DNA from 3 places in the Plantactinospora veratri genome. Region 3 is predicted to be linked to each of the others. Evidence: riboswitches for the same ligand, from Rfam matches in the RefSeq annotation. Region 3 holds a riboswitch; each other region holds the start of a gene.
The links. Region 3 has a riboswitch for cyclic di-AMP ahead of V1634_RS09645 (coiled-coil domain-containing protein). Riboswitches for the same ligand answer to the same signal wherever they lie in the genome.
Positions count from the first base shown of each region.

Region 1: it holds a riboswitch for cyclic di-AMP, as region 3 does, so the genes downstream of both, V1634_RS05585 (coiled-coil domain-containing protein) here and V1634_RS09645 (coiled-coil domain-containing protein) in region 3, are expected to answer to the same signal.
Region 2: it holds a riboswitch for cyclic di-AMP, as region 3 does, so the genes downstream of both, V1634_RS30190 (C40 family peptidase) here and V1634_RS09645 (coiled-coil domain-containing protein) in region 3, are expected to answer to the same signal.

Region 1 covers NZ_JAZGQL010000004.1:153,589-164,034, forward strand. The annotation lists gene pepN (aminopeptidase N) at 1-83, opposite strand, end outside; gene V1634_RS05545 (mycothiol-dependent nitroreductase Rv2466c family protein) at 303-932, shown strand; gene V1634_RS05550 (DUF1015 family protein) at 1,046-2,347, shown strand; gene V1634_RS05555 (ribose-5-phosphate isomerase) at 2,508-2,981, shown strand; gene V1634_RS05560 (hypothetical protein) at 3,021-3,332, opposite strand; gene V1634_RS05565 (hypothetical protein) at 3,688-4,233, shown strand; gene V1634_RS05570 (glycosyltransferase family 2 protein) at 4,389-5,510, shown strand; gene V1634_RS05575 (polysaccharide deacetylase family protein) at 5,613-6,350, opposite strand; gene V1634_RS05580 (SDR family oxidoreductase) at 6,567-7,595, shown strand; cyclic di-AMP (ydaO/yuaA leader) riboswitch at 7,851-7,984, shown strand; gene V1634_RS05585 (coiled-coil domain-containing protein) at 7,988-9,010, shown strand; gene V1634_RS05590 (O-acetyl-ADP-ribose deacetylase) at 9,108-9,623, shown strand; gene V1634_RS05595 (TrmH family RNA methyltransferase) at 9,626-10,446, opposite strand, start outside.
Region 2 covers NZ_JAZGQL010000031.1:44,533-54,978, reverse strand. The annotation lists gene V1634_RS30195 (N-acetylmuramoyl-L-alanine amidase) at 1-1,024, opposite strand, end outside; cyclic di-AMP (ydaO/yuaA leader) riboswitch at 1,312-1,452, shown strand; gene V1634_RS30190 (C40 family peptidase) at 1,591-2,505, shown strand; gene dcd (dCTP deaminase) at 2,601-3,179, opposite strand; gene V1634_RS30180 (pyridoxamine 5'-phosphate oxidase family protein) at 3,290-3,874, shown strand; gene V1634_RS30175 (zinc metalloprotease) at 3,876-4,844, opposite strand; tRNA gene V1634_RS30170 (tRNA-Gly) at 5,105-5,178, shown strand; gene V1634_RS30165 (hypothetical protein) at 5,393-5,872, shown strand; gene V1634_RS30160 (dihydrofolate reductase family protein) at 5,972-6,529, opposite strand; gene V1634_RS30155 (AraC family transcriptional regulator) at 6,748-7,140, shown strand; gene V1634_RS30150 (VOC family protein) at 7,223-7,630, shown strand; gene V1634_RS30145 (D-alanyl-D-alanine carboxypeptidase family protein) at 7,745-9,034, opposite strand; gene bla (class A beta-lactamase) at 9,314-10,276, opposite strand; gene V1634_RS30135 (CGNR zinc finger domain-containing protein) at 10,337-10,446, opposite strand, start outside.
Region 3 covers NZ_JAZGQL010000006.1:44,751-55,196, reverse strand. The annotation lists gene V1634_RS09660 (HelD family protein) at 1-80, shown strand, start outside; gene V1634_RS09655 (ABC transporter permease) at 253-2,793, shown strand; gene V1634_RS09650 (cation diffusion facilitator family transporter) at 2,877-3,791, shown strand; cyclic di-AMP (ydaO/yuaA leader) riboswitch at 4,039-4,166, shown strand; gene V1634_RS09645 (coiled-coil domain-containing protein) at 4,272-5,276, shown strand; gene V1634_RS09640 (cellulose-binding domain-containing protein) at 5,351-6,595, opposite strand; gene V1634_RS09635 (YnfA family protein) at 6,807-7,139, shown strand; gene V1634_RS09630 (carbohydrate-binding module family 20 domain-containing protein) at 7,378-9,204, shown strand; gene V1634_RS09625 (hypothetical protein) at 9,322-9,825, shown strand; gene V1634_RS09620 (1-phosphofructokinase family hexose kinase) at 9,854-10,446, shown strand, end outside.

The DNA.
Region 1 (10,446 bases), on a different contig from region 3:
GACAGGTCCAGGCGGATGTCATAGCCGGTGACGTCGAGCAGACGACCCCGGTCCGTCGCCTCGACCTGGGTCAGGTTACGCACTCCTGGCACGTGAATCTCCATCCGGTCTTCCCGCTGGCTGTCCCCGTTGACAGCACCGAGCCATCCCCACGGCTCGACGTCGAGTGTTTCATGCCGGCGGGAATGCCACTGGTGCTCCAGGTCACGGTCTCATCCCGCTGTCGGCGACGGCGTACACGGGTGAAGATCTGTAACGGTGCCGCCGATTCCGGCTGCCCCGACGACGAAGGGAGTCGCGCCGTGTCCGAGCGCGCGTCCGTTGACATGTTCTTCGACCCGACCTGCCCCTGGGCCTGGATCACCTCCCGGTGGCTGCTGGAGGTGGAGCGGGTACGCCCCGTCGACATCCGGTTCCGGGTGATGAGCCTCTCGGTGCTGAACGAGGGCCGGGAGGACCTTCCCGAGCAGTACCGGGAGGGGCTGAAGACCGCCTGGGGACCGGTGCGGATCTGCATCGCGGTCGAGCAGCGGCACGGCTCCGAGGCGGTCGGCAAGCTCTACACCGCGCTCGGTAACCGGATCCACCTGGCCAAGGAGGAGCGCGGCCCGGAGCTGTACCGGGCGGCGCTGGCCGAGGTCGGGCTGGACCCGGCGCTGGCCGAGGCCGCCGACTCGACCGAGTACGACGAGGCGCTGCGGGCCAGCCACAACGCCGGGATGAAGCCGGTCGGCCAGGACGTCGGCACGCCGGTGGTCCACGCTCCCGGTCCGGTGCCGGGGGAGACCGTCGCGTTCTTCGGCCCGGTGATCACCCCGGCCCCGAAGGGCGAGGCGGCCGGCCGGCTCTGGGACGGCGTACTCCTGGTCGCCGGCACGCCCGGCTTCTACGAGCTGAAGCGGACCCGTACCGAGGCGCCGAGCTTCGACTGAGCGCGCCGCCGGGCGGTCCGGCCGGTACTCTCCGCCGGTCGGGCCGCCCACGGGGTGGAAACGACCGGGGTATCCGTACGCCGGCTCCGGCACCGCCGGTAGCGTTCCGGCACATGACGGTCGTGCATCCGATCAGCCGCGCCTGGGTCACCACTGGCGGCACCGGCGCCCAGAACTACGACGAGTTCGCCGACGACGCCGAGATCACGGCGATCATCCGGGACAACCCAGCCAGCGCACTCGCGATCGAGATGCCGCACCGGGCGCCGGAGAGCGTCGGGCGGTCCTTCACCGACGCGCTGCCCGAGGCGGTCGCCCGGTTGGCACAGGCGCGGGCCGACGGCAGCTACACCCCGGCCGAGCAGGTCGTGGTGCTCTACCGGATCACCGCGCCGGGCGAGGAGCCCGGTTACGGGATGTTCGCCATGGTCGACACCGACCAGATCTCCACCAGTGCGGACGAGCCCGGACTCGTGATCCGCAACGAGGACGTCTTCATCGCCAAGGTGCGGGAGCGGGTGGCGCTCGCCGAGGCGACCGGCCATCTCCTCTCGCCGGTGCTGCTGCTCCAGACCGGCAACCGGGCCGGCGGCGACGGCGGTGCGAGCGACGGCGACGGTGTGAGCAGCGCCGACGGCGGCGGTGCGCGGCCGAATGCCGGCGAGGCGCTGCACCGGGCGCTGGCCGAGGCCACCGACGCGGCCGGTCCGCCGGCCGCGACCGACACCGACCAGGCGGGGCGGACCCACGCCATCTGGTTGCAGGGGCCGGGGCCCCGCCAGGACGAACTGCTGGCGCTGGCCGGTGCCGGGGAACTCGTCGTCGCGGACGGCAACCACCGCAGCCTGGCCGCGCAGATCGGCGAGCTGCCCCGGTTCCTCGCGGTGGTCACCACACCCGGCTCGGTGGCGATCCAGCCGTACAACCGGCTGGTCAGCGAGCTGACCAGCACCCCCGACGAGCTGCTGGACCGGCTGCGTGCGACCGGCGCCAGGGTCGAGCAGGTGGCGGGCCCGGCGGCGGTACCGGACTCCGGCGGCACGATCCAGCTCTACGCGGCCGGCAGGACCTACGCGGTCACCCTCCCCTCGGGTTCCGGCGGGGGAGTGGAGGACCTCGACCACGCGCTCGTCGAGCGGGTGCTGCTGCGGGACGCGCTCGGGCTCGACCCCGGCGACAAGCGGATCACGTACGTCGGTGGGGACTACCCGGCGCGGTGGCTGGTCGGCGAGGTCGACGCCGGCCGGGCGGAGCTGGCGATCCTGATCGCCCCGGTGACCGTGCAGGACTTCGTCGCGGTCAACCTGGCCCGGCAGAAGATGCCCCGGAAGAGCACCTGGTTCACCCCGAAGGCCCGGGCCGGGCTGGTCCTTGCCGAGCTGGGCCGGGACACGGCGGAGACGCCGCGCGACTGACCCTGCGACGAGCTGGCGGTACGGCTCAGTACGCTGCCGGGCGCGCCGGCGGCGTTCCGGGCGCCCGGCACCGTACCCGTGGGCGGTGCCGGGTTGTGATCTGTCCGGCTGTCGCGGTGCCTGCCGGCGGGTGCCGGTGGCGGGCTGACAGACTCGCGGTATGCGCGTCTATCTGGGATCCGACCATGCCGGCTACGAACTGAAGGTGCACCTGGCCAACCACCTGGCCAAGCAGGGCTACGAACTGGTGGACGTCGGGCCGTTCCTCTTCGACCCGGACGACGACTATCCGGTCTTCTGCCTGCACTGCGGCGCCCGGGTGGTGGCCGACCCGGGCAGCCTGGGCGTGGTGATCGGCGGCTCGGGCAACGGCGAGCAGATCGCCGCCAACAAGGTGGCCGGGGTGCGCGCCGCGCTCGCCTGGAACGTCGAGACCGCCCAGCTCGCCCGGGAACACAACGACGCGAACGTGGTCGCGGTCGGCGCCCGCCAGCACACCCTCGACGAGGCGACGGCGATCGTGGAGGCGTTTCTCAGCACGCAGTTCTCCGGTAACGAGCGGCACGCGCGGCGGATCGGGCAGGTCGCCGAGTACGAGCGCTCCGGCGCGCTGCCGGCGCTGCCCGCGTCGTAGCCGGACGGGCCGCCCGCCCCGCTCGTCGGTGGCGGGCGCTCAGCGGCCGCCGCGCGGCAGTTCGTCCCGGGGCACCCAGTTGCGCCGGACCAGTACCAGCCGGTCGGCCGCCTCGGCGAGGTCGGCCTCGGTCGGCCGGGCCGCGTCCCGGGCGCGCATCGCCGCCGCGACACTCACCTGGGAGGCGCCCGAGCCGATCAGCCCGCGCAGGCCGCGTTCCGCGTCCCGGTCGTCCCCGGCGCCCGGCCCGGTACCCGGGTCACCGCCGCGACGGCCCTGTTCGGGTGTGCCGCCGCTGCCGCTCGACGGGTCGTGCCGCAGCCTCCGCCGTCGACGCTCCGGCTCGGTCATGGTCCCTCCCCGATCCGCTCGTCGGCGTCACGACCGGCAGACCTGAGCTGGTCGACGCCGTCGCTCCGCCCGGTCATGGTGTCGACCCTACCGGCCGGTGGCGTGCCGGTCCCGGCTCAGCGGCCCCCGAACCGGCGGGAGCCCCGAACGCCGGCACGCTCTGTGACCCGTGCACAGCCCGCCGAACGCGGCGGAGGTCGGCCAGGGGCGGCGGAACTCGGGCTGGCAGGTCGAACGGCGCGGGGTCGTCGCCCTGTCCGGTGGATCGACGCTGGCTCGGCGCGGGCTTTGCCGGCTGGCTACCCTCGGAACTGGACCGGGTTCCGGGCCCGGGCCGATGGGGAGGACAGGACAGATGGCAGACCAGACGCAGCCGTGGGCCGAGCGGACCGTCGAGATGCCGCCCGGTGCGGAGGGACCGGGGATGCCGCCGGGCCCCGAGGGCTTCCGGCGCGGTGTGGCGCAGGTCGGGGTGCCTCGGCCGCGCACCGAGCCGGAGGCGCCGCACGAGCCGACCGGTACCGGGTGGCCGATGGTGGAGCAGGAGCGGGAGCAGCTTCCGCCGGGCTACCACTGGCGGCAGCTGCGCATCGGGCGGCACTGGAGCATGCTGGGCGGCCTCTTCGCCTTCGTCTGCTGGGGGATCTGGGCGATCTCGGCCCGGGGTGACCTGACCAGTCCGGTGGTCACCTTCGTGCTGACCCTCTTCGTCGCGGTCGGCCTCTTCGCGCTGGCCCGGTTGGTCGGCCGGGTCGTCTGGGAGCGTCAGCTCGGTCGGATCCGGCGTAGTGCCCGGGGCGCGCACCTGGTCACCGGGATCTTCCTGGCCGGGGTCGGGGTGGCGTACCTGCGCCAGACCGAGTGGGTGGTCGACCTGTGGAACTGGGTGGCGGGGCTCTGAGCGACCCGTGCGGCGACCGGGATGACCGGTAGATCCGGACAGGTGTTGATCGAAGTGACAAATCACAATTTGGTCACTCGATAGTTACCGAGCGCGTGGCGCCCGATTACTGGGCGCTACTATTCGGTCTCCGTCCTCCCCCGGAGGTTTCCACGGTGACCCTGCTCAGCGTGATAGTCCCGGTCTACCAGGTGCGGGAGTACCTGGCCGACTGCCTGGACTCCATCCTCGACGCGTCCTTTCGCGACCTCGAACTGGTGGCGGTGGACGACGGTTCCCGCGACGGCAGCGCGGCGATCCTGGCCCGGTACGCCGAACGCGACTCCCGGCTGGTGGTGGTCACCCTCGACCGCAACCAGGGGCTCGGGGCGGCCCGCAACACCGGCCTGTCCCGGGCCACCGGCGAGTACGTGTGGTTCGTCGACGGCGACGACTGGCTGCCCGAGGGGAGCCTCACCGCCGTCGCCGAGCGGTTGACCCGGACCCGGCCCGACCTGCTGGTCACCGCGTACACCCGGTACTACCCGAACGGCGGGACCCGGCACCTGTCGCTCTCCCAGGTCGGTGCCGGGGGGTCGGGGCCGGAGACCTTCACCCTCCGGCAGCGGCCGGGCCTGCTGTCGGTGCTGCACATCACCTGCAACAAGGTGATCCGGCGCCGGTTCCTCCTCGACCTCGGCCTGACCTTCGGCCCCGGCTGGTACGAGGACGTCTCGTTCAGCTTTCCGCTGATGCTCGCCGCGCAGCGGGTCGCCCTGCTGGACCGGTGCTGTTACGCGTACCGGCAGCGTCCCGAGGGTGCGATCACCGCGACGGTCAGCGATCGGCACTTCGAGGTCTTCGCGCACTGGGACCGGGTGCTGTCCGGGCTGGACGCCGACCCGGCGGTGCCGGCCGAACTGCGTCACCTGATCTTCCAGCGGATGATCTGGCACCTGTTGCAGGTGCTCGGCCATCCCCGGCGGGTGCCGCCTGGCCGCCGCCGCGAGTTCTTCGCCGAGATCGTCACCCGGTACCGGGCCCACCTGCCGCCCGCCGGCTACCAGCCGCCGGGCGGCGCTGTCGGGCTCAAGCACCGGCTGGTCGGTCGCGGAGCGTACGGGCTGTTCGCCGCGCTCCAGGCCGCGCGGCGGGCACACGTCGGCGTGGTGACCCGGGTCCGGCATCCGCTCGCCGGGACACGGTCGACGGCCGGTGCCGGCGGCTCGGCCCCGGTGGCCGTGCCCGGCAGCCGGGTCGAGGCGGTACCCGGCGAGTTGACCGACCGGCTGGGCTGAACCCACCGGGCACGGGCCCGGGCGGCGGGCGCGGCGCCCAGGGCGGCGGGCGCGGGTACCGCGGGCGACCGACCCGGGCGGCGCAGGCGGCGGGCCGGCGGATCAGCCGTGTTCGCCGAGCGGCCCGACCCGCCAACCCCGGCGAAGGCACTCCTCGAGCAGGTGGGGCAGGGCGGCGAGGCTGGCCCGCCAGGACCCCGGCGCGGAGGTGCAGTCGGAGTCGTGCAGCAGTACCGTGCCGCCGCCGGCCAACCCGTCGCGCAGCGTGTCGAGTACCGAGGAGGGGGTCGCCGACCGGGTCCAGTCCCGCCCCCAGCAGGTCCAGAGCACCGGGGTCAGGTCCAGCCGGCGCGCGGCGATCAGGGCGGCGGCGCTGAGCACCCCGTACGGCGGGCGGAAGAACCGGGGTACCCGCCCGGTCACCGCTCCGACCAGCTCGCGGGTCCGGGCCAGGTCGCGATAGGTGGCGTGCGGGCCCCGGAGGAGCAGATTCCGGTGTGCCCAGCCGTGCACCGCCACCTCGTGCCCGGCGGCGACGAGATCCAGCCCGAGTTCCGGTGCGCGGGCCAGCATCGACCCCAGCAGGAAGAAGGTCGCCCGGGTCCGGTGCGCGGCGAGGGTCTCGACGAAGAGCGGGGTGGAGGCCGGGTCGGGGCCGTCGTCGAAGGTGAGCGCGACGTGCCCCGGCGAGCCGCGTCCGCTCAGCCGGGGAAAGAACCGCAGCCGTACCCCGGGCAGCACCGTCACGGCCGGCACCACCTGGGCGGCCAACACGGCCGGCACCACCTGGGCGGCCAACGCGGCACCGACGGCCGTCGCCGGTACCGCGCGTCCGCGCACTCGTTCCTCCGCCCGCCGCACCATTCGCTCCGCCCGCCGCACCGTCGCGGACGCGGTTACCCGCCCGGCCGGGGTTCATCCTCACCCGGACGGGTGCCCGGGCCGGTCACTCCGGTTGCCACGTGGCGGCCTGCTCCGGAAGCGTCCCGGCGTTTGCCGGGGCGTCGGCCGGGTAGCCGGCGCGGGCGACCGGGGAGGTTCGGGACGGGGGAGCGGATGCGGGGGCGACCTGCGGCGCGGGTAGCGGTGATCACCGGAGCGAGTGCCGGGGTGGGTCGCGCCACGGCCCGGCTGCTGGCCCGCCGGGAGATGCGGCTCGCCCTGCTGGCCCGGGGCGGTACCGGTCTTCGCGGCGCGGCCGAGGACGTCCGGGCGGCCGGGGGCGTGGCGCTGCCGATCGAGACCGACGTGGCGGACCACCACCAGGTGGAGGCGGCGGCGGACCGGGCGACCAGCGAACTCGGGCCGATCGACCTCTGGGTCAACAACGCCATCGTCTCGGTGTTCGCGCCCTTCAAGGAGATCGGACCGGAGGAGTTCCGGCGGGTGACCGAGGTCTGCTATCTCGGGTACGTCCACGGCACCCGGGCCGCCCTCGACCGGATGCTGCCGCGCGGGAGCGGCACGATCGTGCAGGTCGGGTCGGCACTGGCCTACCGGTCGATCCCGCTCCAGTCCGCGTACTGCGGCGCGAAGCACGCCATCGCGGGCTTCACCGAGTCGCTGCGCTGCGAACTGCTGCACGACCGGAGTCCGGTCCGGCTCACCATGGTGCACCTGCCGGCGCTGAACACCCCGCAGTTCGACTGGGTACTGTCCCGGCTGCGCAACCGCGCCCAGCCGGTGCCACCGATCTACCAGCCCGAACTCGCGGCCCGGGCCATCGTGCACGCGGCCGACCGGCCGGGCCGGCGGGAGTACTGGGTCGGTGCCTCGACGGTCGGCACCATCCTCGGCAACCGGCTGGTGCCCGGGCTGCTCGACCGGTATCTGGCCCGGACGGGATACTCCGGCCAGCAGACGGAGCAGCCGGCCGAGCGGGGTCGACCGGCCAACCTGTGGCACCCGGTCGACGACGGCACCGGGGTGGACCCGGGCGCGCACGGCTCGTTCGACACGCCGTATCGCACACGGAGTCCGCAACTCTGGCTGTCCCAGCACCGGGGCGCGGTGACGGCGGGTCTGCTCTCGGCCGGTACGGTGGCCGGTGTGCTGTTCGGCACAACGCCTTGGCGCCGACGGTGACCGGAGAATCACGCCACCGACCAACCTGGACACGTTTCCGCACGTCAGACGGCTGACAACGCGCTTGGTAAATAGCCGACAGCAGCTAGTCGATAATGGTGGACAAAGCATGACCTTCGATGCGTCTGACGCGCCGTGATTACTGATAGTCGTTGCCTGGCAACGCTTTTGCCTGCGAACGGGTCTTGCCATTCGGGAAGTGAAACCGGGTATGCTGTCTGCCGTTCATAGCCGCCGGATACCGAGTGGTGCCGGCGCTGATCGCCGCCTAATCGCCACACGGCGAGCCGGGGACCCACGTACCCCTGGGGTGAATCCGCGCGAGCGGTAGGGACCACTTCCATCCCGAACCCGTCAGCTAACCCGGTCGGCGGCCGACGGAAGGGATACATGTGAGGGCACCCCTACGCCGAAGGCTGGCGACTGCCCTGGCACTGCTCACCGCCGCAGCTCTGGTCGTGGTCCCGTCGGAGGCGTCGGCGGCACCCGCGCCGAAACCGGCCCCCCAGGAGGAGGCCGACTCGCCGGTGCTCGGAGACGTGCTCGCCAGCGCCGGCAAGCGGCTCGCCGAGGCGAAGGCCGAACGCACCAAGTCCCAGCGGCGGCAGCAGCAGCTCGGCAACCAGTTGAAGCAGGCGGAGGCCAGGCTGGCGGCGCTCACGCCGGAGGCGAGCCAGATCGCGGCCGAGTCCTACCGCAGCGGCAAGCTCAGCGCCATCTCGATGCTGCTGACCAACAACTCGTCCGACTCCTCGTCGAACTCGTTCATCGAGCGGGCCTCGGCGCTCAACGAGCTGAACCTGTTCAACAACAGCAAGCTCCGGGCGCTCAACCAGGCGCGCAACGAGGTCGGCGCGGCCAAGAAGGCGATCGACGAGGAGGTCGCCAAGCAGGCCGCGCAAGAGAAGATCATCAAGAAGCAGCAGTCGGACGCGAAGAAGGCGCTCGCCCTGGTGGGCGGCAACTCGCGCCCCGACAAGGGGCTGGTGGCGGCCACCTCGCCGGTCGCCCGGCCGGGGCCGGGGATGGCGGACGGCTTCCCCGGGCTGCCGTGCAACAAGAAGGACCCGACCACCAGCGGCTGCATCACCGCCCGGACGCTCCACATGTACAACGAGGTGCGCCGGGCGGGCTTCAAGAGGTTCGTCGGCTGCTTCCGGCCCGGTGGGCCGTTCGAGCATCCGAAGGGCCGCGCATGTGACTGGTCGCTGCGCAACTCCGGGTTCAGCCGGGCCGCCAACGACGACCAGATGAAGTACGGCAACGACCTGGCCGCGTTCCTGATCCGCAACGCGGACCGGCTCGGCATCCTCTACGTGATCTGGTACAAGGAGATCTGGTTCCCGGACGAGGGCTGGAGTTCCTACAGCGGTCCGAGTGACCACACCGACCACGTGCACGTCTCGATGCTGTAGCCCGAGCCAACGCCACCGCCCCGTCACCTGTCCGCTCAGGTGGCGGGGCGGTGGCATTGTGCGGACAGGTCGCGGCGCCGACTGGCATCATCGGCGGGTGGCCAGCATCGAAGTCGTCCTGGGCGACATCACCCGGGAGCACGCGGACGCGATCGTCACCGCCGCCAACGAGTCGCTGCTGGGCGGCGGCGGTGTGGACGGTGCCATCCATCGGGCGGCCGGTCCCCGGCTGGCCGAGGCGGGCGGGGCGATCGCCCCCTGCCCACCCGGCGAGGCGGTGGCGACCCCGGCGTTCGACCTCGACCCGCCGGTCCGGCATGTCATCCACACCGTCGGCCCGGTCTGGGAGGGCGGCGAGTACGGCGAAGCCGAGGTGCTGGCCTCCTGCTACCGCCGCTGCCTGGCGGTCGCCGACGAGGTGGGCGCGCGCAGCCTGGCCTTCCCGGCCATCGCCACCGGGGTCTACGGGTTCCCGGCCGACCGGGCGGCGCGGATAGCGGTGCGGACGCTCCGCTCCACACCGTCGGCGGTCGAGTCGATCCGACTGGTCGCCTTCGACGAGAAGACCCGGGGCCTGATCCAGGCGGCCCTCGACGGCACCGATCCCGCCTGATCTCAGTACGACTCCAGTTCCGCCGGGGTGACCAGTTCGGCGTCCGGGGAGTCGACCAGGGCGAGCGCGCTGTCGTAGCGGGGGCGCTGCCGGGGTGCCGGGCCGGGGCGTCCGGGCGTACGGGTACCGAGCTGCCGGGCGACCTCGGCGAGCACGATCGCCGCGACCAGCCGGTACCGGTACGGCACGTTCGCCGCCGGCACCTCCAGCCGGGCGAACTCCACCCTCGGGCCGAGCCGTCGCCACTGTTCGGGCAGCCCGGTCGCCTGCTCGTCCGGAATCACCAGCAGGGTCTCCGGGCCGCCCGTCAGGTCGACCCGGTGCAGCGCCGGACCGGTGACGTGCAGCCCGGCGACCACCACCCGTCGGGCCGGCAACGGCGGCTGCGCCGGCAGCGGTACCACCCGCAGCGGGTTGCGGGCGCTGCGGGCGGCGGCCCGGGCCTCGGTGCGTACCGGGCGGGGCGTGCCCCACCACACCCTCGCCCGGTCGTCCAGCCCCACCGTCTGCCAGCCGAACGCGGCGGCCGAGCGCAGCGTGCTGCCCGCCTCGACGTGGTCGCCGGGCCCGACCAGCAGTACCGCCGGACGCCGCGACCCGGGACGAGCGCCCCGGACGGTACGCCGGCCGGACGCCGCCAGCAGGTAGTGCAGGGCCACCGCGGCCGCCGAGGCGACGTTCAGGGTGTTCACCCCGCGACCGGCCATCGGGATCTGTACGCACCGTGCGGCCGCCCGCAGCACGTCCGGCCGTACGCCGAGCCGTTCGTTGCCGAGGACGACCGACGGCCGCCCGGCCGGCGGCGCGATACCGAACACGGAGG
Region 2 (10,446 bases), on a different contig from region 3:
CGACGTCCTTGCCCTTCACGTGCTGCGCGATGTGCCCGTCCGCCGAGCGGAGCGTGTACTGCCAGCTCACGTAGGTCGGGTCCTGCACCAGCCGCAGGGTGGTGTCGTAGCTGCCCTCGGTGTCGTGGATGACGATGTATTCGATCTTCTGCCGGGCGGGCCGGTCGGAGAGGTCGTGGTTGCCGTAGTCGCCGTCCCCGAACGCCTGGTAGGGGGCGGGGATCCATTCGCAGGAGATGTCGCGCGGGCACTCCAGCCCGTCCGGGCGGGGCGCGCCGGGCAGGCCGAGCCGGTCCAGCCAGGAGCGCTGCGGGGCGATCCCCGGCCGGCCGGGCAGGGTGATCCGGTGGCCGTCGTCGGTGGTCCGGCTGGCGCCCTCGGCGATGGTCCGGTACACCTCGTCGGCGAAGGCCGCCGCGGCGTCCGCGCGGTCGCTGCCGGCGTACCGGGCCACCGCGCCGTACCAGGCCGCCGGGTCGCTGGCCCGGCCCGTCGGCGCGGCCAGCGCCTTCTGGTACGACGCCAGCAGCGCCGCCCCGCCGCGGATGTTCGCCGCCGGTTCGGCGCGGAGCAGGTGCTCGTCGACTCCGGTGAGTGCGACGGCGGCGTCCAGGGTCTGCCCGCCGGGCGGTGCGTCGGCGCTCCGGTCGAGGTGCGGGCCGGCGGGTCCGGGCACCGGTCGGGCGGGTCGGGCCGGGTCGCCGCGTCGGTCCTCGCCGTGCTCGGGGTGCCCCGTTGGCTCGGCGGCCAGCCCGGCGACGTCGGTGAGGTGCATCGGGCCGTACCCGCCGCTGGTGCTCGGGGTGCCGGCGTTCGTGTCCCAGCGGGATTCCAGATAGGAGACTCCGAGCAGCACGCTCTCGGGTACGCCGAACTCGGCCGCCGCGGCGGCGTACTCCTGTTGCCGGGTGTCGGCGGGCGCGGCGGTGGCTGGCGCGGGGCTGGCCGGCAGCAGCGCGGCGGCGCCGACGACCGCGGCGCCGATCGCGATTCTCCTGCTCAGCGGCTGTTTCGTGGGAAGCATCGAACCTCCATGAGCCGGGGGTGGGCCTGCCGATCACCCTCCACCCGGGACCGGTGCTGGTCAATACCTGCCGACCAAGGTCGTCACTATGTAGGAATCCTTCACGTATACCGAGCGTGATCGGCGGGTTCGGGCTTCCGGTTCGGTGGGTGCGAACGCTCCCACCGTCAGCGACCGATCCGATACATAACGAATCGACTCAGATCACGGGGTTGCGTTTGGATAACACCCTTCTCTAGTGTTGGGGACCGTCGAGCCGACGGCAGGCCGCCTAGCCGGGCGGCGACGTCTCGACACCGCCGAATCGTCACACTGAGCGAACCGGGGACCCGAGGTTCATGGGGTGAATCCGCGTCTCACGCGGTAGGGCGACAATCTTCCCGCCCGAACCCGTCAGCTAACCCGGTAGGCGGGCTACGGAAGAAGGAGTACGGACCCCGGTGGCTCCCCCTGCCCCGCCGCGGTCGCCATCCCTCCGATCGGCCTCCGCCGACGCCGGGAACGCGAAGCCGCGCCCTCGAAGGTCCATTCTCGCCATTGCGCTCACGGCACTGGCCAGCGCCGCCGTGCTGTTCACCGGCACGACGCCGGCGCTCGCCGAACCGTCGGTGGCCGAGATCGAGCAGCAGATCGACACCGCCTGGCGCAAACTGGAGCCGGTCGTCGAGAAGCACAACGCCACCCGGCAGGACCTGACCGCGAAGAAGAAGCAGGCCGCCGCCCTGCAGAAGAAGATCGCCCCGCTCCAGTCGCAGATCGACGCCGCGATGAACCGGGTGAGCGACTTCGCCGTGCAGGCGTACAAGGGCGACAAGGCATCCGCGGTCAACGCCCTGCTCACCACGAAGTCGCCGACCGCGCTCGTCGGCCAGCTCTCGGTGCTCGACCAGTTCGCCCGGCAGCAGCAGCGCGAGGTGCAGGCGGTCGTCGACCTCAAGAACAAGTACGCCTCCCAGAAGGCCCCGCTGGACCGGCTGGTCACCCAGTTGACCAAGACCGAGGCGGAACTGGCGGCGAAGAAGAAGGAGATCGACGCCGAGGTCGAGCGGTTGCAGAAGCTGCGGATCCAGGCGTACGGGAACGGCTCCGCCGGCCCGCTGCGGCCCGCGCCCTGCCCGGCGACCTACCCCGGTGGCCCGGCCGGCCAGGCGGTCAAGTTCGCCTGTGCCCAGATCGGCAAGCCGTACAAGTGGGGTGCGGAAGGCCCCAGCTCGTACGACTGCTCCGGCCTGACCCTGGCCGCCTGGGCGAAGGGCGGCGTCGGGCTGCCGCACAACGCCCGGGCGCAGCGCGGGCAGGTGAAGTCGGTCAGCCGCTCCCAGCTACGCCCCGGTGACCTCGTCTTCTACTACGCCGACCTCAGCCACGTCGGCATGTACGTCGGCGGCGGATGGATCGTGCACGCCTCCCGGGCCGGCGAGCCGGTGAAGATGAAGCGGATGGACGACGGCGAGATCCACAGCTTCGGCAGACCTGGCTGACGTCTCGCCGACCGACCGTGTCAACGGAGGAACCCCCGTCGCGCAACTGCGGCGGGGGTTCCTCCTTCGGTCCGTGTCGACGCCCGGACGCGGCCTCAGCGGGTGGGCCAGGTGCGCCAGTTCTGCCAGGAGCGGCTCGGGGTCGGGCCGCGCTGCCCCTGGTAGCGCGAGCCGTAGACGGCCGACCCGTACGGGTGGGCGGACGGCGACGAGAGCCGGAAGATACAGAGCTGGCCGATCTTCATCCCGGGCCAGAGCCGGATCGGCAGGTTGGCCACGTTCGACAGCTCCAGCGTGACGTGCCCGGAGAAGCCGGGGTCGATGAAGCCGGCGGTCGAGTGGGTGAGCAGGCCGAGCCGGCCGAGGCTGGATTTTCCTTCGAGCCGGCCCGCGAGCTGGTCGCCCAGCGAGATCACCTCCAGGGTGGAGGCGAGCACGAACTCACCCGGGTGCAGCACGAACGGCTCGCCGTCCGGCACGTCGACCAGCGAGGTCAGCTCGTCCTGCTGCACCGCCGGGTCGATGTGCGTGTAGAGATGGTTGTTGAAGACCCGGAAGAGCCGGTCCAGGCGTACGTCGATGCTCGACGGCTGCACCAGCGCGGGCTCGAACGGCTCCAGCGCGAGCGTGCCCGCCTTGATCTCGATCACTAGGTCGTGGTCGGAGAGCAGCACCGGACCACCTTAGCGGTCGGGCGGAGCCGGCCGGCCACGACCTCGCCGATGGGTGGGATGAGGGTGGGTTCGGGGTAGGTGATCGAACAGGTGTTCGATAGAATGTGCTCATGGCATCCTGGTCCGAATTCGCCTCCGACGAGCCCCGACTCGCCGACGCGATCCGCGTTCTCATCCAGCAGTACGGTCCGGGTCTCGGCTACCTGGCGACCGTGCGCGCCGACGGTGGGCCGCGGGTGCACCCGGTGTCCCCGGTCATCACCGACGAGGGACTCTTCTGTTTCGTCGTCGACTCTCCGAAGCGGCGCGACCTCGAACGGGACGGGCGCTACGCGCTGCACTCCTTCCCGCCCGAGGACAGCGACGACGAGGCCTACGTCGCCGGTCGGGCCCGCCCGGTGACCGACCAGGCGCGGGTGGACCAGCTCGCCGGCAACCTGCGGGCCGCGCCGCAGGTCGACTGGCGGCTCTTCGAGTTCACCGTCGACGTGGCGATGGTGGCCCGGCACGGCAGCAACGGCGCCACCCCGCTCGCCGCCGGAGATCGGTCCGAGCGCCCTGCCGTGCAGGTCTGGCTCGACCCGGCCGGCGCCGTCCCCACAGCCGAGGGCGCCGCGGGAGCAGGCGCCGCCACCGGGCCGAAGCGGCGCGGCCGGCGCCGGGCCGTCGAGGCGGAGCCGGTACCGACATCCTGACCTACGGTTCCCGGAAGGCCTTCCACGCCTTGAGCATCCGGAACGTCTGACCGTACGTGAACTCGTACATGCAGGCGTCGACCGAGTAGTCCATGAAGTTGTGGATCGGGTCGAGACCCGGCTTCGTCGTGCAGGTGTCCCGTCGCTCCGGGCAGCCGAAGGCGGGCTCCGCCTCGGCGGGCGTGTCGTAGACGTGGTCGCCCTGACCCGCGCAGCCCTGTTGGAAGGTGTGGTAGAGGTTCAGCCAGTGCCCGACCTCGTGAGTCGCCGTGTCACCCGCGTTGTACGGTGCCGCCGTGCCGCCCGGCAGCGACTCGGCGAGCACCACCACCCCGTCGTACGGGTCGAGGTCACGTTGCGGGAAGGTGGCCCAGCCGAGCAACTCGTCGTCGAGCAGTCCCGTGTAGATGTTCAGGGTGTGCTTGCCGCCGACCCGCAGCGCACGCTTCATCTGCGCCTCCGCCGGGCTCTCCGCCACGATCGGGTACCAGGCCGGGTTGACCACCCGGTTCACCTTTTTCAACCTGAAGTGGAAAGGCGTCCAGGCCCCACCGGTACGCCCGCCGAAGGCGTCGTTCAACACCTTCAGTTGGGCGTGGATCAGGGACAGCGGAATGTCCCCGTCCGCCCGGGTCCGCTTCTCGCTGACAACATGGAACACCACGTCGACAATGATCCTGAGCTTGCCCGGTACGCCGAGCGGCGCGATCCCGATCCGTTGCGCGTACGCCGAGTCGACCGCTCGGTCCAGTTCGGCGGCCTCGGCCGGGGTCAGCTCGTTGGGCTCGGCGGAGTGCGCCGCCCCGGGCTTGGCCTTGGCGTTCGCTGCCCCGGCGTGCGGTGCCACGGGGTTCGGGTGGCCGCTGGTCGTCTCGGCGCAATCCGGTTCGCCGGATCGTCCGGCCGAACCCGGAGGTGCCGCCACCACCGGGCCGGTTCCGAGCAGCAGGACGAGAAACATGCTCGCCATGCCGGTCGCGCCGGAACGCGACGACGAACACAGTCCACGAAACGCCATTGCCAGACCCTTTGCTTTCGGAGAGTGGCTCTGCGGTGACACAGAGCCATAGTTGCAGGTGAGGCGGACGTTACTATCCGTGGCCAGGGTTGCAAACGAGGCGACCCGGCGTGGTTCGCGCGGGATCTGATGGGGCGACGGAGCGCTCGGAGCCGTACCCGGGGGAGGGTGAGTGCATGATCGGACTCGACCGGGTACAGTGGGGTCCGCTCGCGGGTGTAGTTCAATGGCAGAACATCAGCTTCCCAAGCTGACAGTGCGGGTTCGATTCCCGTCACCCGCTCCAACAACGAAGGCCCAGGTCAGAGGACATTTCCTGACGCTGGGCCTTCGTCGTATCTGATCCCCAGTCTGGGTGTCGTGCTATCTGCCTGCCCCTCCTACCTCCGTTGTGGTCCTGCCGGATCGGGGTCAACGCGCATCCGTTCCCGGTGCCGCCGGTGGCTTGTCCTGCCGAAGTTGGTTGCCGCTCGTTGATGGCAGACAGGATCATGACCGGCATGGACGTGACCGTGCAGCGGATCCGCACGACCTGGAGCAAGCGATCCCGGGGTTTCCCACAGGCAGCGCTCCGCAACTCCGCCCCGACCGCGTTCCCACTACCGGATCTACCGGACGGCCCTCTCCCCTTGCTCCACGAGGTCGTCATGCGGGAAGAGAACGACTTCGTGCCCGAGGTCAGGAGCGTTCACGACCTGCCGCCACGACACGAGCTGAACCTTCGCCTGATGCGGGACGTGCTCAGGGTGCAGCTTCCCGCAAGCTTCGGGGCACCGGTCCGAAATCATCGTCCTGTGGTGATGCTCCAGCACGGCGAGTGGGTGCGGTGGCAGACGAACAACCGCTTCTCCTCGATGACCGGGATGGCCGACTGGCATTACGTTCTGCGTACCGTCAGCATCGGCTTCGGCCCCATGACACGAGACGCCTTCCTTGGCGAACCGGACTACCGCGTCGACGAGCGGGCTGCCCTGCGATAGGCCCGCGAGCCTCAGCGTCCGTTGCGGCCGCTCGCCGTCGTGTCGCCACCGCCTTTCCGCCTTCTTCCGCTCGCCCTTCATCGCGGCGACGACCGCGGCTCAGCGGGTCTGGTAGCGCGCGTAGATCAGTCCGCTGTCGAAGGCGCGTTCCTCGACCAGTTCGAGATCGAGGCGCACGCCGTCGGGGAAGAACCGCTTGCCGCCGCCGACAACGCTCGTGGTGATGAACAGGTGGTACTCGTCCACCAGGCCGGCGGCGATGGCCTGGGCGGCGAGGTTCGGGCCGTCGACGGTGAGATCGTGATCAGCCTCGGCCTTGAGTTCGCGTACCGCGTCCGGGTCGAAGGTCCGCTCGATCCTGGTCTTCGCGCTGGACACCGACTTCAACGTCGTGGAGTACACGATCTTCTCTGCGGCCTGCCAGTCGCGGGCGTACTGCAGGATGTGCGGCGGCTGGTCGGGCTCCGTGTGCGCGGTCTCCCAGTAGACCATCGTCTCGTACATCCGTCGGCCGTAGAGGTAGGTGCCGACGGGGCGGAAGAGGTCGTTGATGAAGGTGTGCACCTGCTGGTCGTCGGCCCCGGTGCCGATGCCGCCCTCCGTCGCCTCGGCGTATCCGTCGAGCGAGGTGATCATCGAGTAGATGAGCTTTGCCATGCGTCTCCTCCGGGTTCGAACGCGTCAAGTCCTGCGGGTCCTGCGAATTGTGACGTCCACACGACCCGAAACTCATCGATCGGCGGCCGGATTCGTCAACCGGCAAATCCCGACCGGGAGCCGTCGAGATGACCACGAAGAGGCACATTCGGCATGCTCACAGAGGCCGGCGACCCGCAGCGTGGGGAGGTCGCGGGCGGGCGTGGTGTGATGGAACCGTGGGTCGGGCCGTGGAAGACACCAATCGCCGGATGCTCCGGGCCCGGGACGCGATGGACCGGGCGTACGCGCAGCCGTTGGACGTACCGGCGCTGGCCCGGATCGCACATGTCTCGGAGGCGCACTTCGCCCGTACCTTCCGGGCGACGTTCGGCGAGACGCCGCACCGCTACCTCCAGCGGCGTCGGGTGGAGCGGGCGATGTTCCTGCTCCGGGAGACCGATCGCAGTGTGACCGACATCTGCTTCGACGTCGGCTTCGGCAGCCTCGGCACCTTCAGCCGTACTTTCCGGGACATCGTCGGGCGATCGCCCCGGGAGTACCGCAAGGAGGCGGTGCCGGCGAACGTCCCGACATGCTTCACGATGGCCTGGATGCGGCCGAGTGCCTGACCGGCTGACCTGCCGGTACAGCCCCGCACACTGATCAGTTTTGGATAAGTTTTCGGCCCTCCCCCGCCGTAGCGTGAGGGACATGTTCAACAGCATCACGCACTCGCAGATCTACGTCCTCGACCAGGACGAGGCCCTTGACTTCTACGTCGGCAAGCTCGGCCTGGAGGTCAACACCGACACCGACCTCGGAATCATGCGCTGGCTCACCGTCAACGTCCCGGGCGAGCCGGAGCGGCAGATCCTGCTGACGACGCCGGGCCCGCCGGTGCTGAGCGAGGAGACGGCGCAGCAGGTCCGCGAGCTGCTCACCAAGGGGGCCACGGGCGGCTGGCTCATCTTCAGTGTCGACGACTGCCGCAAGACGTACGAGACGCTGTTGGCCCGCGGCGTCGAGTTCACCGAGGAGCCGACCGAGCGCCCGTACGGCATCGACTGCGGCCTGCGCGACCCCTTCGGCAACAGCATCCGCTTCACGCAGCCGAAATAGTGATCCCGTCATCCATCCACGGCAGGCCCCGGCCGGGACGCGAGTCCCGACCGGGGCCTTCGATCTGACACATCCGATTGTCAGCTCGTAACGAAGCGGGCGGCACGGGTCCGGTCAGCGGTGCCGGCGGATCCGTTCCCAGTTGCTCGGCGGCTCCAACCGCGCCCCGCTGTGCAGCGCGCCGGTGACCGGAGCGCCGTCGCCGGCGACCGCGGTCAGCTGGCCGTGCTCGGTCTGCGCCGGCAGCCGGTCCGGTACGGCCGGGAGGTCGACGTCCAGACGTACCCGCATGCCGGGCCAGCCGACCACGGCCAGGTCCTGGCCGGCGTGGATCGTGGTGCCGGTGCCGAGCGGCCCCTGCACGGTGGCGACCTGGTCGCCGGTCCGGACGACCGGATGTACGCCGAGCGCGGCGGTGGCGGTGCGCACCAGCGGGCGGGTCGCCTTGAACACCCGGTCGAGCTGCACGGGGGTGTTCGCGCCGGGTTGCCCGAGGACGGCGCCCACGATGGTGATCTTCCGGCCGCCGACCTTGACGACGGCGGCGAAGACGAGACAGCCACCGGCCTCGTCGGTGGAGCCGGTCTTGATCCCGACCACGCCGTCCCGGCCGACCAGCGAGTTGTAGTTCTTCACCGTGCCGGCGACCGGCAGGGTCGCCTTCTTCTGCGCCACGATCTCCGCGAACGCCGGCAGTTCCATCGCCGCGCGGGCCAGGATCACCTGGTCGACGGCGGTGCTCACGGTGCCGGGGTCGAGTCCGGACGGGTCGGTGTAGTGGGTGTCCTTCATCCCGAGCGCGTCGGCGGTGGCGTTCATCTTCTCGACGAAGGCCGCGACGCTGCCGGAGTCCCAGGCGGCGAGGATCCGGGCCATGTTGTTCGCCGACGGCAGCAGTACCGCCTGGAGTGCCTGGCGTTCGGTGAAGACCGCGCCCGCGACGACCGGGACCAGGGATTCGCCCCGGGCCAGCTCCGCCGGGTACGCGGCGGCCTGCGCGGCGCTGACGGTGAGTTTCGGCCCGTGTTCGCCCCGGTCGAGTGGGTGCTCCTTGAGGATGACGTACGCGGTCATCACCTTGGTCACGCTGGCGATCGGCACCGGTTCGCTGCCGCCCGAGGTGCCGAGCGAGCCGACCGGATCGACCGAGAGCGCCGCCTGCCCGGTCCTCGGCCACGGCACCACCGGCGCCCTGCCGGGGATGGTGGTCGACTCGGGCAGGGTGCGGGTGACGGTCGCCGCCGGCAGGGGGTCGCGCAGCGGCGTGATCGCGAAGAGCGTGCCGCCGGCCAGGAGCACGATCAGCAGCCCGCTGATCAGTAGCCAGTGGCTGCGGGTGCGGCGCCGCTTCGGCGGTGGTGGCGGCACAGGTTCGAGGACCTGGGTCGTCGCGGAGTCGAGCATCGGTGAAATCTCCCCCGTGTGGCGTGCCGGCCGCCGCACGGTGCGGTCGGCACGCTGATGTCGTTTCGCCGCGCCGGGTGCGCGCCGGCAGGTCCGGGGCAGCGCATCTCGCGCGGTCGAAGTAGTGCATTGTCGCACCGCACCGCAACTGCCGAAGGAGGCCGGCGAGTGGACAAGGGGCCGGCGGGACGCTCGGCGGGCCGACTCGACCGGGCCCGGCCGGCGGGTGGCTGTCGCGCGGTTGGTGCCGGCGCCGGCGGTTGTCGGCGGTCGGTCGGCTCAGCCCTGGCTGAGGGTCGCCACGGCGTACTCGGTGGCCTTCGCGATGATCGCCTGGTCGTGGTCGGCGTCCCGGGTGGCCTTGCTGGCCATGATCGCGATGACGAGCGGCGAGGAGTTCGGTGGCCAGACGACACCGATGTCGTTGACCGTGCCGTAGCCGCCGGTACCGGTCTTGTCCGCCACCGTCCAACCCTTCGGCACGCCGGCCCGGATGCGTCGGGGGCCGACGCTGGTGGCGTTGCGCTCCAGCAGGTCGCGGAGGAAGGCCCGCTTCTCGGGTACGAGCGCGTCGCCCAGCAGGATTTTCTGGTAGTCGGTGCCGATCGCCCGTGGGGAGGTGGTGTCGCGCGGATCTCCCGGGGTCGCCTGGGTGATCGCCGGTTCGATCCGGTCCATCCGGGTGACCGTGTCGCCGAGGCTGCGCGCGTACGCCGTCAACTGGGCCGGGCCGCCGAGGTCCCGGACCAGCAGGTTGCCGGCGGTACCGTCGCTGTGCCGGACCGCGGCGTCGCAGAGTTGCCGGATCGTCATCCTCCCCCTGTCGACGTGTCGCCTGGTGATGACGGCGTTCGCCGTCAGGTCACGCCTGCCGTACCGGACGACGGTGTCCAGGTGGGTCAGCGGGTTGCGGGCCAGCACCGCCGCCGCGGCGAGCCCCTTGAACGTCGAGCAGAACGCGAACCGCTCGTCCGCCCGGTGCGCGACGACGGTGCCGGTGCCGGTGGCGAGGGCGTACACCCCGAGGCGCGCGTCGAACTCGCGCTCCAACCGGAGCAGTTGGTCGTGACGGCGTGACGGCGCGGCGGTAGCCGGAGCTGTGGTGGCCGGAGCCGTGGCGGACGGTGACGTCGAATCCTGCGGCGGTTGCGTGGTCGTGCCCTTCGCGCAGCCGGCCAGCGGCGCTAGCGCGACGGCGCCGAGCAGGGCTCGGCGGGTGACGGTCGGACGCGATCGTGCCATTCTTCTTTCCCCCGTTGCTGAGTTGCCCGGGCGGCGGACCGCCCGCGTGCGGTGCGGCCGTCAGCGGGCCCGTTGCCGGTAGGCGCGCATCTTGGCCCGGCTGCCGCAGATGCTCATGGTGCACCATCGGCTCCGGCCGGCCGGGCTGCGGTCGTAGTAGACCCAGCGGC
Region 3 (10,446 bases):
CGGCCGCCGGGGTACGCACCCTCTACGTCGCACTCTCCCGCGCCACCCAGCGTCTCAGCACCGTCGAGGTCGAGCGGTAAGGAAGGGCCCCCGCTTATCGTTTTCTGTCGTAGAAGGGCCCCCGCCTAACGCGTCCGCAGCGGCGCGGCATGTCCGTTAGGCGACAGGTCGGTCGTCTCGGCGGGCGGCCGGCGGTGACACTGGCCCGATGCGCCTCGTCGCACCGGTGCACTCCGTCGCGCGTCCCGGCGGATGAACCGTCCGCTGCTCCGGCTCGCCCTGGCCGGGCTGCGCGCGCACGCCGTACGGGTGGTGCTGACCGGGTTCGCGGTGGTGGTGGCGGTCGGCTTCCTCGCCGGCACCCTGGTCTACGGCGACACCGCCCGGGCGGCGTTCTACACCGACCTGGCCCGGTCGGCTCGGAACGTGGACGTGCTGGTCGAGCCGGAGCACGGGCTGCTCACCCCGGAGACGGTACGCCGGGTCGGGGCCGTCGACGGGGTGGCGGCGGTGGACGGGCGGGTGGTCGCCTGGCTGGGCGTACTCGACCGGAACGGCAAGCTGATCACGAGCCAGGACCACATCGGGTACGCCCTCTCGGTGCCGGGTGACGCCGCGCTGGCCCCGTACGACGTGGCCGCCGGCCGGTTGCCGGGCACCGCCGGCGAGGTCGCCCTGGACCGGGCCACCGTGGCCGGCGCCGGTTTCGCCCTCGGCGGGCCGGTGACGGTGCTGGACCGGGCGGGAACGGCACACCGGCTGCGTCTGGTCGGCGTGCTGGACCTCGGGGTGAACCGGCTCTTCGGCGGCTCCGCCGTCGCCGCGCTGACCTCGGCCGACCTCGGCACGCTGACCGGTACCGTCGACTACGCCCAGGTCGTGGTCCGGGCCGGCGACGGCACCGACCCGGCCCGGCTACGGGACCGGGTCGCCGAGGCGGTCGGCCCCGGCGCCCGGACACTGACCGGGGCGGATCTGCGGGACCGGCTCGCCCGGCAGGCGGCGAAGTACGTCGACGGCTTCCTCGCCGTACTGCTCGGCTTCGGCCTGGTCTCGCTCACCGTCTCGGCGTTCGTCATCTACAACACCTTCGCCATGCTCGGCGCGCAGCGGGTCCGGGAGGTGAGCCTGCTGCGCTGCGTCGGCGCCTCCCGGGCACAGGTGCGCGGCGCCGTACTCCTGGAGGCGGGCATCCTCGGCCTGCTCGCCTCGGTCGGCGGGCTGCTGGCGAGCCTGCTCGTCGGGTACGGGCTGATCCGGGGACGGGAGCTGGTCGCCTCCGACATCCCGCTGCACGCCCCGGTGGTGCGCTGGCCGACCGTGCTGGTCGCGCTCGGCTTCGGCACCCTGGTCACGGTGCTGGCCGCGCTGGTGCCGGCGGTGGAGGCGAGCCGGGTGGCGCCGCTGGCCGCGCTCCGGTCCCGGGACGCGGTCGAGGCGGGCGGGGGCCGGCGCCGCCGTACCCGGGTCGCGGTCGCGCTCGGGCTGGCCGGGGTCGGCGGGCTGGCCGTACTCGTCGGGCTGCCGCTCGCCTTTCCCGGGCTGCCGCTGGTGCTCGGCGGCGGCATGGTCGCCTTCCTCGGCGCGGTGGTGGCGGCCCCGCTGCTGGTGCCCCGGGCGGTCCGGCTGGTCGGCTGGCTGCCGGCCCGGCTCTTCGGTCCGGTGGTACGGCTGGCGGTGGCGAACGCCCGGCGCAATCCCCGGCGGGCGGCGGCGACCAGCACCGCGCTGACCATCGGGGTGGCCCTGATGGCGATGTTCAGCGTGCTGCTGGCGACCGCCCAGGAGCAGGCCGGACGCGAGCTGTCCGAGAACTTCCCGGTCGACTTCGTGCTGGACCGGGTCCGCACCGACGGCTCGCCGGCGGCGGTACGCGGCCCGCTGCCGCCGGGACTGGCACAGCGGCTGCGCCCCGATCCGGCGTTCGGCACCGTCGCCGAGGTGCGCCTGGCCAGCTCGCCGCTGGACGGGCGAATCCGGATCTGGGCGGTACCGCCGGAACGGCTGCACGGGCCGATCCGTCCCGAGGTGACCGCCGGCAGCCTGGCCGGGCTGGCACCGGGGACGGTGGCGGTGAGCCGGCAGCTCGCCGCCGACCGGGGCGTCGGGGTCGGCGACCGGATCGCCCTCGGCCTCGGCCCACCCGGGCCGCTGACAGTGGTGGCGGTCTACGACGACTCCCCGGTCGACGGTGCCGCCCTGGTCTCCTGGGCGTCGTTCACCGCCGCGTACGGCCCCGGGGAGCCGGACCGGCTCCTGGTCGACCTCGCCCCGGGGGTGTCGACGGCGACGGGCCGGCAGGCGCTGGACGCGGCCCTGGCCGACCAGCCGGCGGTCCGGGTACGCGGCCTCGCCGACCAGGCCGACGCGCTCGCCCGTACCCTCGACGAGCTGTTGGGGATCTTCGCCGCCCTGCTCGGCATGTCGGTGTTGATCGCCGTGCTGGGCATCGGCAACACGCTCGCGCTCTCGGTCGTCGAACGCCGCCGCGAGTCGGCGACGATCCGGGCGCTGGGCCTGTCCCGCCGGCAGTTGGCCACCATGCTGCTGACCGAGGCGGCCCTGGCCGGCGCGGTCGGGGCACTGTCCGGAACCGCCCTCGGGCTCGGCCTCGGCTGGACGGCCGCGCTGGGGTTGATCAGCGGGTACGGGCACGGGCTGCCGGCCGTACCCGTCGGGCAGCTCGCCCTCTGCGCCGCGCTGGCCGCCTCGGCGGCGGTGCTGGCCAGCCTCCCGCCGGCCCGGCGGGCCGCCCGGGCGCCGATCGCGGCCACCCTCGGCGACGAGGGATAGCCGGTCCGGTCGTTTTCCGGCTGCGACGACGTCACCGGCCGGCAGTATCGACAGCGGGGGCGACCGGGGCGGAAGGAGGGGCGTTGGGGGCCGGGCACGACCACGGGGGGCGGTTGACCTGGGCGGCGGAGCGGCACCGGGGACGGCTCTGGGCGGCCTTCGGGCTGCTCGCCGTCCTGATGGTGGTCGAGACGGTCGGCGCGCTGGTCACCGGCTCGCTGGCGCTGCTCTCCGACGCCGGGCACATGTTCACCGACGTGCTCGGGATCGGGATGGCGCTGGCCGCGATCACGGCGGCCCGGCGGGCGGTCGGTGACCCGCAGCGGACCTTCGGCCTCTACCGCCTCGAGGTGCTGGCGGCGCTGGCCAACGCGGTACTGCTGTTCGGGGTGGCGCTCTACGTGCTGGTCGAGGCGGTACGCCGGTTCGACGACCCGCCCCGGGTGGCGGCCGGCCCGATGCTGGTGGTGGCCACCCTCGGCCTGCTGGCCAACGCCGCCGCCTTCGGCCTGCTCCGGGCCGGGGCGCGGGAGAGCATCAACCTGCGCGGCGCCTATCTGGAGGTGCTCGGGGACCTGCTCAACTCGGTGGGGGTGATCGTCGCCGCCGTGGTGATCATCGTCACCGGCTGGCGCTGGGCCGATCCGATCGTGGCGCTGGCGGTCGGGCTGTTCATCCTGCCCCGCACCTGGCGGCTCGGCCGCAGCGCCGTACGGATCCTGGTGCAGGCCGCGCCCGAGCACCTCGACGTGGCGGCCGTACGCACCCGGCTGGCCGGGGTGCCGGGCGTCTGCGACGTACACGACCTGCACGTCTGGACCCTCACCTCCGGGATGGAGGTGGCCTCGGCGCACCTGAGGCTGGAGCGCGACGCGGAGGTCGGTACCGTACTCGCCGCGGCCCGGTCGGCGCTGCGCGAGGACTTCCACATCTCGCACGCCACGCTCCAGGTCGAGCCGAACACCGCACCGGGGGGCTGCGGCCCCACCGACTGGTGACCGGTAGCGACGTCGCGTCACGCATGGTCAGCCCGAGACCTTCGCCTCCGGCGTCCGCCGGCCGTCGAGACTCACCGATAGTTAGCGGCATCTTAAGTTTCCGGGTAGCGCTGAACATTTTTGTCCGGATACATCCGCCCAACTAGGAAAATCGCGAATCTAACTCCGGCAACGCCACGTATCCCCGGACGGCGACTGCCGGTAAGCTCGGCTCCGGTCTCCGCCGGGCGGCGCCCTCCGGCGCCTGCGGGGACCGTCGCCTAATCGCACGCGCGAGCCGGGGAACCACGTACCAGGGGTGTATCCGCGCCAGCGGTAGGGATCTTCCGTCCCGAACCCGTCAGCTAACCCGGTCGGCGGCTGACGGAAGGACATTGTCATATGCCGTTCCTGGCACCCACCCGACAGGCTCCGGCGTCCGCGCGGAGTGCCACGAGACCGCACCGGAAGGCCGCGACCACCGCGGCCGTCGCCCTGGGCATGGTCCTCGCGGCACTCGGCGGCGCACCCGCGCAAGCGGCACCGGAGTACGCGACCCCCGGGGCGCTGGCCGCGGCACCCGGCGGCGACGACATCGACGGAGGCACGGACAGCCTGCGCGAGCAGCTCCAGGCCGCCAGCAAGGGCTATCTGGCCGCCAAGACCAAGCTGGACAACTCCGTCAAGCGGCAGAAGGAACTGACCCGGCAGCTCGCCACGCTGCGTACCGAGGTGACGACCCGGAGCGAACGGGTCTCCGAGATGGCCGGCATGGCATACCGGACCGGTCGGCTCGGGCAGGTCTCCGCGCTGCTCAACAGCGGATCTCCGACCAGCCTGGTGGACCGGGCCGCCGCACTCGACACGATCTCGGCGAACGAGAGCCGGGAGCTGCGCGGGTTGCGGGAGAGCCTGGACAAGGAGACCCAGGCCAAGGCGGCGCTCGACAAGGAGATCGGCGAGCAGCGCAAGCAGGTCGAGGTGATGGAGACCCGCAAGAAGCAGGCCGAACGGGCGCTCGCGGCGGCGAACAACAGCGGCGGCGCCGGATCGGGAGTCAGCGGCAGCGGGGGCGGGTCGGCACGACCGGCACCCCGTAACGCCGACGGCTCCTTCCCCGACGAGTCGTGCAGTCTCGACGACCCGACCACCAGCGGCTGCATCACCGCGCGCACCCTGCACGCGCTGAAGCAGGCCCAGGCGGCCGGCTTCACCCGGTTCGTCTCCTGCTTCCGCAGCGGCGGCAGCGGCGAGCACCCGAAGGGTCAGGCGTGCGACTTCGCCGCCCAGAAGAACGGGTTCGGCGGAGTGGCGACCGGCGGCGACCGGACGTACGGCAACAACCTGGCGGCGTACTTCGTGCGCAACGCCGATCGACTGGGTGTGCTGTACGTGATCTGGTTCAAGCAGATCTGGCTGCCGAGCAGCGGTTGGAAGACGTACAACGGGGGCAACGGTGACCCGTCCAGCGACCACACCAACCACGTGCACCTGTCGATGAACTGATCCACCGCGCCGCGCACCATCGTGAACCGCCGGCACCGCCCGCCACCCCTGGGCAGTGCCGGCGGTTCTCGCTTTCAGCAGCCGATCCGGGTCGAGCCGAGCGCCACGTCGTCGAACCAGAGCGTGTCCGCGCCCTCGCCGTAGCTCTCCCAGCCCAGCCGCAGGTCGGTCAGGTTGGGCCGCCAGTTCGCCCGGTTGTACCACTGCCCGTCGACGTCGTGCGTCGGCGTACCGTCGGCGGTCAGCCCGGTCACCGCGGTCCCGTTGACCCAGGTGGAGAGCCGACCCTGCGCGCCGTCCACCATGAACTCCAGGCAGGTCCACTGGTTGACCGGCAGCGGCGCGCTGAGCGCGACGCCGTTCGGGCTCTGCTCCGGCAGGGTGGCGTCGTCGGAGGCGCGGTTCCATTGCAGCGCCCGGTTCTGCCCGCCCATCCGCAGGTCACGGTTGCCGTCGGCCGCGTCCCGCATGGCCAGGAAGGTCACGTGCGAGGTCGGCAGCGCGGTGGTGTGCCGGACCCAGAGCCGGGCGTAGCGCACCGCCCCGACGCTACCCAGGTTCCGGGTGGAGCTGACGAAGACGTGGTTGCAGTAGCCGACGGCACCGTTGATGCGTACCGACCGGGTGCCCTGGTGTGCGACCGAGGTGTCGATACTGGCGGTGCCGCTGCCCGAGCAGTCCGGGTAGCTGACGGCCCAGTCGCCGGAGGGCGCGGTGCCGGTCTGGTTCTCGAAACCGTCGCAGAGCACCGCGCCGCCGCAGCCGCCGCTCGGCGGCGGGGTGGTCGGCGGTACGGTCGGCGGCGGCGTCACCGTCGGCGGGACGCTGGTTGGCGGAGTTGTCGGCGGCCTGGTCGTCGGCGGCGCCGTGCTGGGTGGAGTGGTCGGTTCGGCGCCGTTGCACGCTTCGCCGTTCAGGGTGAATCCGGTCGGTGCCGCCGAGCTGGCGGAATAGCTGCCCTGGACGCCGAATTCGGCGGAGCCGCCGGCCGGCAGCGACCCGTTCCAGGCCACGTTCCGGGCGGTGACGGTCGCGCCGGACTGGCTGACCTCGGCGTTCCAACTGCTGGTGATCCGCTGGTCACCACCGTAGGTCCAGGTCACGGTCCACCCGTTGACCGGGGTGTCCCCGGCGGTCACCCGGATGGCGGCGGTGAAGCCTCCGGTCCACTGGTTGGCCGTGTAGTCGACCAGGCAGCCGGCGGCGGCCTGCGCGGTCGGCGTCAATCCGGTGCCGAGTACGGCGACGCTGCTCGCGGCGATCGCGGTCACCGTGGCCAGGGCCAGGGAGACGCGACGGTACGGTGCGGAGATCCGCATGGGAGTTCCTCTCGGACGACTGCCGGCCCGTCGCCGCCCCTGGGCGCGTGCCGGCAGTGCTGTTACGACAACGAGTGACCGACTCCCGAGATCACCTGTCCAAGCACGACACCGGCCAGCCCGTACCGGTCGCGTGATGGCGCCGACCAAGCTTAGAGACAGCCATCGATGCAAGCAACCGAGCCGGCCGCCGGCCAGCGAGAATGACGGGATGACGATCGCCCGCTCGCTGCTGCTGTTCCTGCTCGCCGCCGTCGCCGAGATCGGCGGCGCCTGGCTGGTCTGGCAGGGCGTACGCGAGAACCGGGGCCTGCTCTTCGTCGCCGCCGGCATGCTGGCGCTGGCCGGGTACGGCTTCGTCGCGGCGTTCCAGCCCGATCCGCACTTCGGCCGGGTACTCGCCGCGTACGGCGGTGTCTTCGTGGCCGGCTCGCTCGGCTGGGCCGTACTGGTCGACCGGTTCCGTCCGGACCGCTACGACCTGGCCGGCGCCGCCATCTGCCTGGTCGGCGTCGCCGTCATCATGTACGCCCCGCGCGGATGAAAGTTGTGCAAGGAACGGACGAGGAGCCACTCCCACCGGACCTGCGACGACGGTTCCGAACCTCCGTCGAAGGGCGGCGATCTCTGCAAACCAAATCTGAATTAAATCTGGCAAATCCCCTCAGATATCCATCCTCGACCGTGCTTTACGGCTTCGGAATCCGGTGATAGCTTCCCGGCAACATTTGCAAGAACTTGCAGGCCCGCGTCCCCGCTCTCCTCGCGCACGGGAGGTTCCGATGCGTACCCGACGACTTCCGACCGCCGCCGTCCGAAGAGGCGCCGCCCTCGTCCTGACCGGGGTGCTCGCCGCCGCGCTGGCGGCGGGCCTCGCCGACCGGCGGGCCGAGCGGGCCACCGCCAGCCCGGCCAGCCCGGGCGCCAAGGACGTGATCGTGCACCTGTTCCAGTGGCCGTGGGCCTCGATCGCCAACGAGTGCACCACCGTGCTCGGCCCGAAGGGCTTCGGCGGAGTGCAGGTGTCGCCACCGCAGGAGCACGTCGTCCTGCCCGGTCGGGGTTACCCGTGGTGGCAGGACTACCAGCCGGTCAGCTACCGGTTGACCACCCGGCGCGGCGACCGGGCCGCCTTCGCCGCGATGGTACGGACCTGCCACGACGCCGGAGTGAAGATCTATGTGGACGCGATCGTCAACCACATGGCCGGCGGTGCCTCGACCGGGGCGGGCAGCGGCGGCTCGACCTACGGCCACTACGACTATCCGGCGGTGCCGTACGGCAGCGGCGACTTCCACCACTGCGGGCGCAACGGCAACGACGACATCGCCAACTGGGCCGACCGGTGGGAGATCCAGAACTGCGAGCTGGTCGACCTCTCCGACCTGCGTACCGAGTCCTCCTATGTCCGGGGCAGGCTGACCGGGTACCTGAACGACCTGGTCTCGCTCGGCGTCGACGGTTTCCGGGTGGACGCGGCCAAGCACCTGCCCGCCGCCGACCTGGCCGCGATCGTCGACCCGGTGGCCGGCGACCCGTACGTCTTCAGCGAGGTGATCGAGGGCGGTTCCGGCGAGCCCACCCCGGAGGAGTACGCCGGGATCGGCGACGTCACCGAGTTCCGCTACGGGGACGTGGTCGGCAACGCGTTCCGGGACGGCAACCTGGCCAACCTCGCCAACCTCGCCTCGTCGATGCGGCTCGGCTCCGCCGACGCGGTGGCGTTCGTCGACAACCACGACACCCAGCGCAACGGCCGGGCCCGGCTGACCTACCGGAACGGCTCGGCGTACGCGCTGGCCGAGGCGTTCATGATCGCCTGGCCGTACGGCGTTCCGCAGGTGATGTCGAGCTTCACCTTCACCGATCCGGAGGCGGGACCGCCGAGGAACGGCAACGGCACCACCAGCCCGGTGGACTGCGCGAACGGCGGCTGGGCCTGTGAGCACCGCTGGCGGAGCACCGCGAACATGGTCGGGTTGCGCAACGCCGCCGCCGGGGCCGGGGTCACCAACTGGTGGAGCAACGGCGGCAACCAGATCGCCTTCGGCCGGGGCAGCGCCGGCTACGTCGCCTTCAACCGCGACAGCGGCCCGTTGACGCGTACCTTCCAGACCAGCCTGCCGGCCGGCAGCTACTGCGACGTGATGGCCGGGGACTTCACCGGCGGCTCCTGCACCGGTACGACGTACCAGGTCGACAGCGCCGGCCGGGTCACCGCGACCGTACCGGCGTCCGGCGTCCTGGCGCTGCACGTGAACGCGCGGACCTCGGGCGGCGGTCCCGGCCCGACCCCGACGGCCGGCTCCTGCCCGGCCGTCGCCGCCACCTTCGCGGTCACCGCGACCACGGTCTGGGGCGAGAACGTCTTCGTCACCGGCAACGTCCCGGCGCTGGGCAACTGGGACCCGGCGAACGCCGTGCCGCTCTCCTCGGCCGGCTATCCGGTCTGGCGGGGCACGGTCAACCTGCCCGCCGGCACGGCGGTGCAGTACAAGTACGTCAAGCGCAACGGCGGCCAGGTGGTCTGGGAGAGCGACCCGAACCGGTCCCGGGGTACCCCGTCCGCCGCCCCCTGCACCGCGACCTGGACCGACACCTGGCGTTGACCCTCGCCGGACCGACGTGTCGGTTCGGCGGGGTGCCGGCCGTACGTCGAGCTGCGTATCCGGCCGGTCCACACCGGCACGACGTCCGGACGGCGTTCCGCCGGCAGCATCAGTGCCATGAAGCTCTCTCCGCCCTGGCGAAAAGCCCTGCTCACCCTGCACGTGGTCACCGCGGTCGGCTGGCTGGGGGTCGACCTGGTGCTGCTGACCCTCGGCGCGGCCGGAGCGGGTGGCGCCGACGCCGACGTCGTCTATCCGGCGATGGCCCTGGTCGGCCAGACCGTCTTCGTACCGCTGAGCGTGCTCGCCTGGCTGGTCGGAGTCGCCGGCGCGCTGCTCACCCCCTGGGGCCTGGTCAGGCACCGGTGGGTACTGGTAAAGCTGGTGATCACCACCGTGATGCTCGGCGCGGTGCTCTTCGCCCTGCTGCCGAACCTCCAGGCCGCCGAACTCGGCGCGGCGACCCCGCCGGACGCCCGGCAGGGACTGCTGGCAGCGCCGATCGTCTCCAGCACCCTGCTGGTGATCGCCACGGTGCTCTCCACCTACAAGCCGTGGGGCCGGATCCGCCGGCCGGCGTCGCTCGGCACCCTGTCGCGGGCTGGTCGGCGAGCTGCATAAATAGCGGCTAAGAGGGTATCTAACGGGCATGAGCGGACATGTCATGGTCTTTGCCCCGGATCCCCAGTTGACGGTCACCATCGACCAGCCCGCCGACGAGACCGAGATCCATCTGCATCCCGGCGGGCAGGGAGTGTGGCAGGCTCGGATGATCAAGTGTCTGGGCGTGCACGTGGTGCTCTGCGCGGGGCTCGGCGGCGAGATCGGGCAGGTCCTGGAACCACTGCTCGCCGGCGAGGGGGTCGACCTCCGGGTGATCCACCGGGAGTCCAGCAGCGGCGGCTACGTGCACGACCGGCGGGACGGCAACCGCCAGGAGATCGCCTCGGTGCCGGGCCACCCGCTCGCCCGGCACGAGCTGGACGAGCTGTACAACCTCGCCCTCAGCGAGGGCCTGAGCGCCGAGGTCAGCATCCTCAGCGGTCCCGGCCACCCCTCGCTGGTCGCGCCGGAGATCTACCGCCGGCTCGCCGCCGACCTCGGCCACAACGGCAGCCGGGTGGTCGCCGATCTCTCCGGCGCACACCTGGCGGCGGTACTGGAGAGCGGCGTCTCGGTACTCAAGGTCAGCCACGAGGAGCTGCTCCGGGACGGCCTGGCCAGCGACGACAGCGAGGCGGA